DNA from 4 places in the Streptomyces sp. SudanB52_2052 genome. Region 1 is predicted to be linked to each of the others. Evidence: riboswitches for the same ligand, from Rfam matches in the RefSeq annotation. Region 1 holds a riboswitch; each other region holds the start of a gene.
The links. Region 1 has a riboswitch for cyclic di-AMP ahead of ACSUPV_RS10150 (M23 family metallopeptidase). Riboswitches for the same ligand answer to the same signal wherever they lie in the genome.
Positions count from the first base shown of each region.

Region 2: another riboswitch for cyclic di-AMP. It lies ahead of ACSUPV_RS35035 (C40 family peptidase); the one in region 1 lies ahead of ACSUPV_RS10150 (M23 family metallopeptidase).
Region 3: another riboswitch for cyclic di-AMP. It lies ahead of ACSUPV_RS16625 (transglycosylase SLT domain-containing protein); the one in region 1 lies ahead of ACSUPV_RS10150 (M23 family metallopeptidase).
Region 4: another riboswitch for cyclic di-AMP. It lies ahead of ACSUPV_RS15720 (C40 family peptidase); the one in region 1 lies ahead of ACSUPV_RS10150 (M23 family metallopeptidase).

Region 1 covers NZ_OZ186796.1:2,335,406-2,337,596, forward strand. The annotation lists gene ACSUPV_RS10145 (GntR family transcriptional regulator) at 1-83, opposite strand, end outside; gene ACSUPV_RS10150 (M23 family metallopeptidase) at 268-1,056, opposite strand; cyclic di-AMP (ydaO/yuaA leader) riboswitch at 1,070-1,234, opposite strand; gene ACSUPV_RS10155 (M16 family metallopeptidase) at 1,425-2,191, opposite strand, start outside.
Region 2 covers NZ_OZ186796.1:7,785,927-7,788,117, reverse strand. The annotation lists gene ACSUPV_RS35045 (ATP-dependent Clp protease proteolytic subunit) at 1-92, shown strand, start outside; gene ACSUPV_RS35040 (hypothetical protein) at 100-408, shown strand; cyclic di-AMP (ydaO/yuaA leader) riboswitch at 777-957, shown strand; gene ACSUPV_RS35035 (C40 family peptidase) at 961-1,434, shown strand; gene ACSUPV_RS35030 (DUF6328 family protein) at 1,514-2,137, shown strand.
Region 3 covers NZ_OZ186796.1:3,770,996-3,773,186, reverse strand. The annotation lists gene ACSUPV_RS16630 (Cof-type HAD-IIB family hydrolase) at 1-217, shown strand, start outside; gene ACSUPV_RS16625 (transglycosylase SLT domain-containing protein) at 181-945, opposite strand; cyclic di-AMP (ydaO/yuaA leader) riboswitch at 949-1,127, opposite strand; gene ACSUPV_RS16620 (polyprenyl synthetase family protein) at 1,631-2,191, shown strand, end outside.
Region 4 covers NZ_OZ186796.1:3,594,483-3,596,673, reverse strand. The annotation lists gene ACSUPV_RS15720 (C40 family peptidase) at 1-855, opposite strand, end outside; cyclic di-AMP (ydaO/yuaA leader) riboswitch at 864-1,017, opposite strand; gene pcrA (DNA helicase PcrA) at 1,324-2,191, shown strand, end outside.

The DNA.
Region 1 (2,191 bases):
GTGAGCCGGCTGCCGCGTTCGTAGACACCCGCGACGATGTCGTCCCGGATGGCCGTGCACACCGAGTGCGCGGGAATACGCATGACCGACCTCCGTTTAATCCCCGTGAAACGTCGACGAGTGACGCGTGTCCGTGACTCTATTGCAATGAGCCGGAATTTCCGACGGCAGCCCGGAATCCATGGATATTTTTTGGACAGTCGACCGCCGTAAACGCCGAAAGCCCCGGCTCGGTGAGCCGGGGCCGGGGAAGCGGGGCGGGTGCCGTCAGAGGTTCACGCCGTGCGAGCGGAGGTAGGCGAGGGGGTCGATGTCCGAGCCGTACTCGGGGCTCGTGCGGGCCTCGAAGTGCAGGTGCGCGCCGGTGACGTTGCCGGTGGCGCCGGACAGGCCGATCTGCTGGCCGGGCGTGACCTGCTGCCCCACCGAGACGCCGATGGACGACAGGTGGCCGTACTGGGTGTACGTGCCGTCGTTCATCTTGATCACGACCTGGTTGCCGTAGGCACCGCCCCAGCCCGCCTCGACGACCGTGCCCATGCCGACCGAGTGGACGGCGGTACCGCTGGCGGCGTGGAAGTCGATGCCGGTGTGGCTGCCGGAGGACCAGACGGCGCCGCCGGCCTTGTAGCCGGTGGAGACGTAGGAACCCGGGATCGGTGACACGAAGCTGTTGAGGCGCTTGCGCTCGGCCTCGCGGGCGGCGCGCTCCTTGGCCTCGCGGGCCTTCTCGGCCGCCTCCTTGGCCTTCTTGGCCGCTTCGGCGGCCCGCTCGCGGGCGGCCTCCTCGGCCTTCTTCTTGGCGGCGGCCTCCTCGGCCGCGTGCTTCTGCGCGACGGCCTGGGCGTCGATCTGCTGGGCCACGGTGTCGCCCATGGTGACGACGGGGGTGAGGCCGGTCTGCTCGGGGGCGGGTTCGGCGGCGAAGGCGGCCGGAGCGGCCACGGTGCCGATGACGCCGGTGGTGGCGAGGGCCGCGACCCCCGCCGCGCGGGCCGTACCGCGGTGGATCCTGCTGGGACGACGATGCTTCCCGGTGGCGCGGGTGAACGCCATGGAGTGCCTGGTCCTTTCCTTCCTTCTCGCCTACCGGGTTAGCTGACGGGTTCGGAGCAGGAAGGTCTCCTACGGACCCCCTCGCGACTCGCGCGGGCGTCCGATTCACCCCAGGGACTGCGGCTGGGTCCCCGGCTCCCCTGGCTCGCGCCGTACGGGGACTCGGCGATGACTGTCCGGTGCCGCGGGTGCGGCGCACTGCCTGACGAACAGCCCGGACGACGCTAAGCGGGGCCACTTTCAATTCCCAAACGGATCCGGCGTTTTGTAGCGCATCCCACAGGTCAGACAGGCAACCTCCGTACCAATTCGGGCATAAAGGAGCCCTGGTGCCTTAGGAAGACAACCAGGGCTCCTCGCGCGTGCCTCTACTCGGCGGCGACGACCGTGACTTCGCCGATGCCGAGGGCCTCCACCGGGCCCTTGATCTGCGCCGCGTCACCCACGAGGACGGTCACCAGACGGTCCACCGGGAAGGCGCTGACGGCCGCCGCGGTGGCCTCCACGGTGCCGGTCGCGGCGAGCTGCCGGTACAGCGTGGCCTGGTAGTCGTCGGGCAGGTGCTGCTCGACCTGGTCGGCCAGGGTGCTCGCGACGGCCGCCGCCGTCTCGTACTTCAGCGGCGCGACGCCGACCAGGTTCTGCACGGCGACGTCCCGCTCGGCGTCGGTGAGCCCCTCGGCGGCGAGGGTGCGCAGCACCGTCCAGAGGTCCTGGAGGGCGGGGCCGGTGTTGGGGGTGTCCACGGAACCGCTGATGGCGAGCATCGCGGCACCGGTGCCGTCCGGGGCGGACCTGAGGACCTGCGCGAACGAGCGCACCCCGTACGTGTAGCCCTTCTCCTCGCGCAGGACGCGGTCCAGGCGCGAGGTGAGGGTGCCGCCGAGGCAGTACGTGCCGAGCACCTGCGCGGGCCAGACGCGGTCGTGCCGGTCGGGGCCGATGCGGCCGATCAGCAGCTGCGTCTGGACGGCGCCCGGGCGGTCCACGATGACGACGCGGCCGGTGTCGTCGGCGGTCACCGGGGGCACCGGGCGGGGCTCGGCCGAGGACCCGGTCCACGTGCCCAGGGTGTCGCCGAGCAGGGCGTCGAGGTCGATGCCGGTGAGGTCACCGACGACCACGGCGGTGGCCG
Region 2 (2,191 bases), 5.5 Mb from region 1:
TCCTCACCGCCCAGGAGGCGGTGGAGTACGGCCTGGTGGACCGGATCCTCCCCAACCGCGAGGCCACCCTGGCCGCGCCGACCGGACGGTGAGACTCCGGTGCTGCCGCCCGAACTGCCGCCGCTGCCCGCGCTGACCCGCGCCGAGGCGGAGTTGATCGACCGTTACCTCGATGTCGTCGATCTGCTCGGCCGGATCAACCCGGCGCTGCACGGCGACACCTACCGCGGACTGCGCGCCGCCCAGGCCCTGGTCGGCAAGGCGACCGCGCTACGTGACGCGTTGGCCCTGATGCACCAGCGGGGCGAGACGGAACTGCACGCCGGCACGCTGGCCCGGGCGCTGCGAGTGCTGGACGGTGAGCGGCGCACGGCCAGGCTCACCCTGCCGCCCGAGTCCGTCAGTTGACGCGGATCCGACGGCCCGGACGTCCGCCCTGTCGACGGAGCGTCCGGGCCTGAGTCGAAACGGGCCGAACGACGTACCCCTGTTCGGAGTAGACGGGGATCCTTTTTTTGGGCCCCCACAGTTGCGCAACGCGCGTAGCCGTGGGGCGGAATGGGACATTCCATGCCTGGTCCGGCGGTCCGCGGAGCTGTCGACGGTGGCTCGAACACAGACGTGTCCACCCGAACGGGTGAGTGGTGAGTAACAACACAAATCCCCGGTTCGGTTGGGATTTCCGGACAACGATGAGTCAAGATCCCTGTCTGACGACAAGCCCCCGCCACAACGGCGGGGCGATCCGGGCGGACGCCGAGTCCTGCCGCCGCCCGGATGACCGGTCGACGGAAGTGGATCGGCAGGAGTGGAGGACCCAAGCACGACGGGTCGCCGGGACGGTCACGCCATGACCGGGCCCGAGCAGCCCTTGGGGTGAAGCCGCGTCAGCGGCCGGGCAACTTCGCCAGCCCGAATCCGACAGGTCATCCTTCACAGGCGGCTGACGAAGGGTTGCGCATGACTGCGCTCAATCGTGTCCCGTCGCTCATGGTCCGGGCCGGTACGGCCTCGGCCCTCACCATCGCCGCGGTGGGCGGCTCGATCGTGGCCCCCGGCTTCTCCTCGGAGGCCGCGGCAGCCACGCATGCGACGAAGGCACTCCAGATCGCGGCCTCGAAGAAGGGCTCGCCCTACAAGTACGGGGCCACCGGGCCGCACCGGTTCGACTGCTCCGGGCTGACGCTGTACTCGTTCAAGAAGGCCGGCAAGAAGCTCCCCCGCACGGCCGCCCAGCAGTACAACAAGACCCGTCACATCTCCGCCAAGAACCGCAAGGCGGGGGACCTGGTGTTCTTCCACTCGGGCAAGAGCGTGTACCACGTCGGTATCTACGCGGGTAAGAACAAGCTCTGGCACGCCCCGAAGACCGGGGACGTGGTGCGGCTGCAGAAGATCTGGACCAAGAGCGTCTGGTACGGGCGCGTGAAGTAAGCGCCCGGCGTGCGGCGGCGTCCTGACGCGCCGCCGCACGCCGGAGCGTGATACGGGCTCAGGTGGTTACCCGTCACCCATGGCCGAGCACCGTCCCTGCACCGCACGCAACGAGACGCCGCTGCAGCGCGCCGACCGCAACTTCGTCGAGCTGCTCCAGGAACTCCGCGTCACCCAGACGGGCGTACAGATCCTCTTCGCCTTCCTGCTGTCGCTCGCCTTCACCTCGCGCTTCGAGGACCTCGACACGGTCCAGCGCGTCACCTACGTCATCACGCTGCTGCTGGCGGTCCTGGCCGCGGCGCTGTTCACCGCGCCGGCCGCGCTGCACCGCTCGCTCTTCCAGCAGGGCGCCAAGCCGCGCATCGTGCAGGTCTCCTCGCGCCTGGCCACCACCGGCCTGGTGGTGCTCGTGTTCGCGTTCAGCGGTTCCGTCCTGCTGGTGGTCGATGTGACGACCGGCCGGGCCGGCGGCATCGCGGCGAGCGCGGCAACCTTCCTGGTCTGTGTCGGCCTGTGGGGGCTGCTCCCCCGGCTGGTCCGGCGAGCGGGCCTGCGCGACGAGCCCGCCGGGCCGGCGGAGGAGCCGGCGTCGCCCCGGTCTGTCCCCGTCAGGGTTCCGGCGCAGCTGCGGGACACCGTCAGGCAGCCGTCGACGCCGCCGGGAACGGCACGTCGGGAGACGTCGACGCGACGCCGGTGACACGGGCGGTGTCGGTCGGGGCGGGGCCGGGCCGGCCGGGCCGGGCCGGGCCGA
Region 3 (2,191 bases), 1.4 Mb from region 1:
GGCGGACACCATCGCCTTCGGCGACATGCCCAACGACATCCCGATGTTCGACTGGGCCGCCCACGGCGTCGCGATGGCCAACGCCCATCCCGAACTGAAGGCCGTCGCCGACGAGGTCACGCTGTCGAACGAGGACGACGGCATCGCCGTCGTCCTCGAGCGACTGCTGGGCGGGGCGGTTCAGTACGGGCCGAAGACGTTGTCGATCGAGCCGTAGCGGTCGGCCGCGTAGTTGCAGGCCGCCGTGATGTTGGCGACGGGGTCGAACGGGTCGTAGGGGGTGCCGGGCACGTGGTAGGCGGCGAAGGTCGGGTCGATGACCTGGAGCAGGCCCTTGGAGGGCGTGCCCTTGGCGGCGTTGGAGTCCCAGTTGTTGATCGCCTGGGGGTTGCCGGACGACTCGCGCATGATGTTGCGGTAGATGCCGTCGTACGACCCAGGGATGCCCTTCTGGGCCATGATGTCCAGCGCCTCGCGGATCCAGCCGTCGAGGTTGTTCGCGTAGGTCTTCGCGGCGGCCGGGGTGGCCTTGGCGACGCCACCGGCCGGCTTGGCCGGGGCGGACGACTGCGTCGCCTTCTTCTTGGCGGCCGCCTTCGTCGTCGCCACCTTCAGCTTCAGGCCCGGGTGGATCAGCCGCGGGTCGTCGCCGACGACGGCGCGGTTGTCCTTGTAGAGCTGCTTCCAGCCGCCCGATACGTCGTACTTGTCCGCGATGCGGTAGAGCGTGTCGCCCTTGGTCACGGTGTACGTGAGGGACTTGGCGGGCTGGGCCGCCTGGGGTGCGGTCTGGGCGGCGGGGGCGCTCTGGGCCGGCTGGGCGGCGCCGGCCTGCGTCGCGCCGAGCAGCGGGAGGGTCAGGGCCGCTCCACCGGTGCCGACGGCGACGACACCTCGGGTGAGCGGGCTGGTTCTGGGCCGACGGTGCTTACCTCGTCCGGGCATGGCGATGTTCCTCTCCGGCGCCTGCGAGGTGAGCTGTCGGGTTCGGGCCGGGAGGTGCCCGGCCGCGCACGGCGCTGTGCTGCCGTGCGCGGCTTCACCCCGAGCCGTTCCACGTCGTGGACCGGCGACTTACCTGGGTCCCCCGCTCCTGCCCTGCGTGAGTGAGTCGGTGTGTGTGGGGAGTCCGGGCGGCGGCAGGATTCGGCGTCCGCCGGACAGGCCCGGAACGTATGCGAGAGCACATGTCGGGAACAAGCACCGGAGTCACACATTGCGCCGATCGACCTTGGTCAGGGGTGTTTGGACCCCTTGATCCTTTGCTGGAGCCAAGCCTCAACTGGCGTGTTGCGGAAGGAGGTACGAGCAGGTGCCGGGAGACGGCCGTCGACGGGGTGAAGTGACTCAACTCACTGATCACGAGCCGGAGCACAATGTCCCGCAAGGGGAATTTGCTTCATCAATACGGCAAATCGTGCATAGACCGCAACTTCCCGGAAAGTCGATAAATGTCTGCTCTTATGAGCTGATCGAAAACATAGAGGTCGTGATCGGATACCGCCCGGCCTGTAACCATGGGCGCTGGCGGTGATCGAAACGTGACCGGATACGCTGACTCGAGTGATGGCAGCGACCTATCGACAATCCGTGTGATCACCGGCAGACACCAGCAGACAGGAGACCCCTCGTGACCGACGTCGGGCCGTTCGGGCTGAGCGTGCGGGACCAGGCTCTGGAAGCCGATGTCCAGGCCGGGTTGGCGGCTGTCGAGGAAGGCTTGCTCGAGGCCACCAAGAGTGAGGTGCCCTTCATCACGGAGGCCGCCCAGCACCTGGTGCGGGCCGGCGGCAAGCGGTTCCGGCCGCTGCTCGTGATGCTCTCCGCCCAGTTCGGTGACCGGTACGCACCCGGGATCGTGCCCTCGGCCGTCGTCGTGGAGCTGACCCACCTCGCCACGCTGTACCACGACGACGTGATGGACGAGGCCGCCGTGCGCCGCGGCGTCGCGAGCGCGAACGCCCGCTGGGGCAACTCCGTCGCGGTCCTCACCGGCGACTTCCTCTTCGCCCGTGCCTCGCACATCCTGGCCGACCTCGGGCCCGAGGCCGTGCGGGTGCAGGCCGAGGCGTTCGAGCGGCTGGTGACCGGGCAGATCCTGGAGACGGCCGGTCCGCAGGACGGCCGGGACCCGGTCGAGCACTACCTGGACGTGCTGGGGGGCAAGACGGGCTCGCTGGTGGCGGTCTCC
Region 4 (2,191 bases), 1.3 Mb from region 1:
GATCTGGGCGCGGGCGAAGGCGAGGGCCTTCTCGGCCTTGGTGGCGTACGAGGAGTCGGCCGGGGCCGTCGAGGTGGAGGTGCCGGAGCCCGACGCCGAGGAGCCGCTCTCCTGCTGCTGGGCGGCCTCCTCCTGGGCCTGCTGCTGCTCGGCCTGCTCCCGGGCCAGCTCGGCGGCCTTGCGGGCGGCCTCCTCCTGCTTCTCCTTCTCGATCGCCGCGAGCCGCGCCTTCTCCTCGGCGGTCAGCTGCGAGAGCAGCTCGCGCGCGTCGGCGAGCTTCCGCTGGACGGTGGCCTTGGCGGTCTTCAGGTCGCCCTGGGACTCGGTGAGCGTCGCGAGGCTCTCCGTGGCCTCCTGACGCTTCTTCATCGTCTCGGACTGCTGGGTGACGTAGTCGTCGACCGCGACCTTCTGACGGCCGGTCATCCGGTCCATCAGCTGGGTCTGGTCGAAGTAGTCCTGCGGGGTGTCCGCGAGCAGGAACGTCGCGGTGTCCGGGGCGGAGGCGCCGGTGCGGTACTGGGCGGCGGCGAAGGAACCCAGCTCCTCCCGCGCCTCGTTGAGCTTCTGGGTGCGCTGGGCGACGTCGTCGAGGAGGGTGTCGACGCGCTTGCGCTGCTTCGCGGTCTTCTCCTTGGCCGCGTTGTACTTGTCGGTCGCCGACTCGGCCTGGCGGTACAGGTCGTCGACCTTCTTCTCGACTTCCTCCAGGCTGGGCTTGTCGTCGGCGTCGGGGGCTGCGTTGGCCGACTGGGACAGCAGGGCCACGGAGGTGAGGGCCGCCGTTGCGAGGGCGGGGGTCCGTATGCCTGCCACGCGCGTACCCGTAGGACGCGACTTGCGGTGCGACGCCAAGGGAGGCGACTCCTTCCATGTTCCGCCTACCGGGTTAGCTGTCGGGTTCGGGCGGGTATCTCGGAAGGGTTGCCCTACGGCCTGCTCCGCTAGGGGAGTCGGGCCGATTCACCCCAAGGTCTCGGTGGGTCCCCGGCTCCGGCTGCTCGGCGGCGCACCGGACTCGGCGGAGGCCGCGCGGCCCGGCGACGTTCGCCGGTGGGGGTCGTACGGCCTGCCCGCACGGTAGCCAACTCGTGTGGCCTCTGTGAAGGTTGATGGGTGATATGCCCGATACATTTTCGTGACCTCACTCGAGACCATTGCTGAGAGTGATGGGATGATGGAGTTTGGTCACGAGTCATCCGCTTTTGCCGCTCCGCTGCGGGCTGTGATCGTGCGCTCCTGGAGGGTGACAGGGGGGCCGTTTCGGCGATGTTCTCAGGGCGGCGGCGGGCTGTCAGTGGGGCGCCCTAGACTCGGAGAGCGATGAGCAGCCTCTTTGACGACAGCTTCCTGGCGGACCTCCAGGCCCAGCGGGGCCCTGCGGACGAGCCCCCGCCACCGCCCGAGGACGATCACGCTCCGGAGTCGATCCCGGACGATCTGTTCGGCGGGAAGTTCGACGCGCCGCCGGACCGGGACGCCTACTACCGCGACGGCGCCCCGCGCCCGGCCGTGGACACCGCCGCCCTCCTGGAGGGGCTGAACGACAACCAGCGCGCCGCCGTCGTCCACTCCGGCTCCCCGCTGCTCATCGTGGCCGGCGCCGGCTCCGGCAAGACCCGTGTGCTCACGCACCGCATCGCCCACCTGCTCGCCGAGCGGGACGTGCACCCGGGCCAGATCCTCGCGATCACCTTCACCAACAAGGCCGCCGGCGAGATGAAGGAGCGCGTCGAGCAGCTCGTCGGCCCGCGCGCCAACGCGATGTGGGTGATGACCTTCCACAGCGCGTGCGTGCGGATCCTGCGGCGCGAGTCGAAGAAGCTCGGCTTCACGTCCTCGTTCTCGATCTACGACGCCGCCGACTCCAAGCGCCTGATGGCCCTGGTCTGCCGCGACCTGGACCTCGATCCCAAGCGCTTCCCGCCCAAGTCCTTCAGCGCCAAGATCAGCAACCTGAAGAACGAGCTGATCGACGAGGAGGACTTCGCCGCCCAGGCCACCGACGGCTTCGAGAAGACCCTCGCCCAGGCCTACGCGATGTACCAGTCGAGGCTGCGCGAGGCGAACGCCCTCGACTTCGACGACCTGATCATGACGACGGTCAACCTGCTGCGCGCCTTCCCGGACGTCGCCGAGCACTACCGCCGCCGCTTCCGGCACGTACTGGTCGACGAGTACCAGGACACCA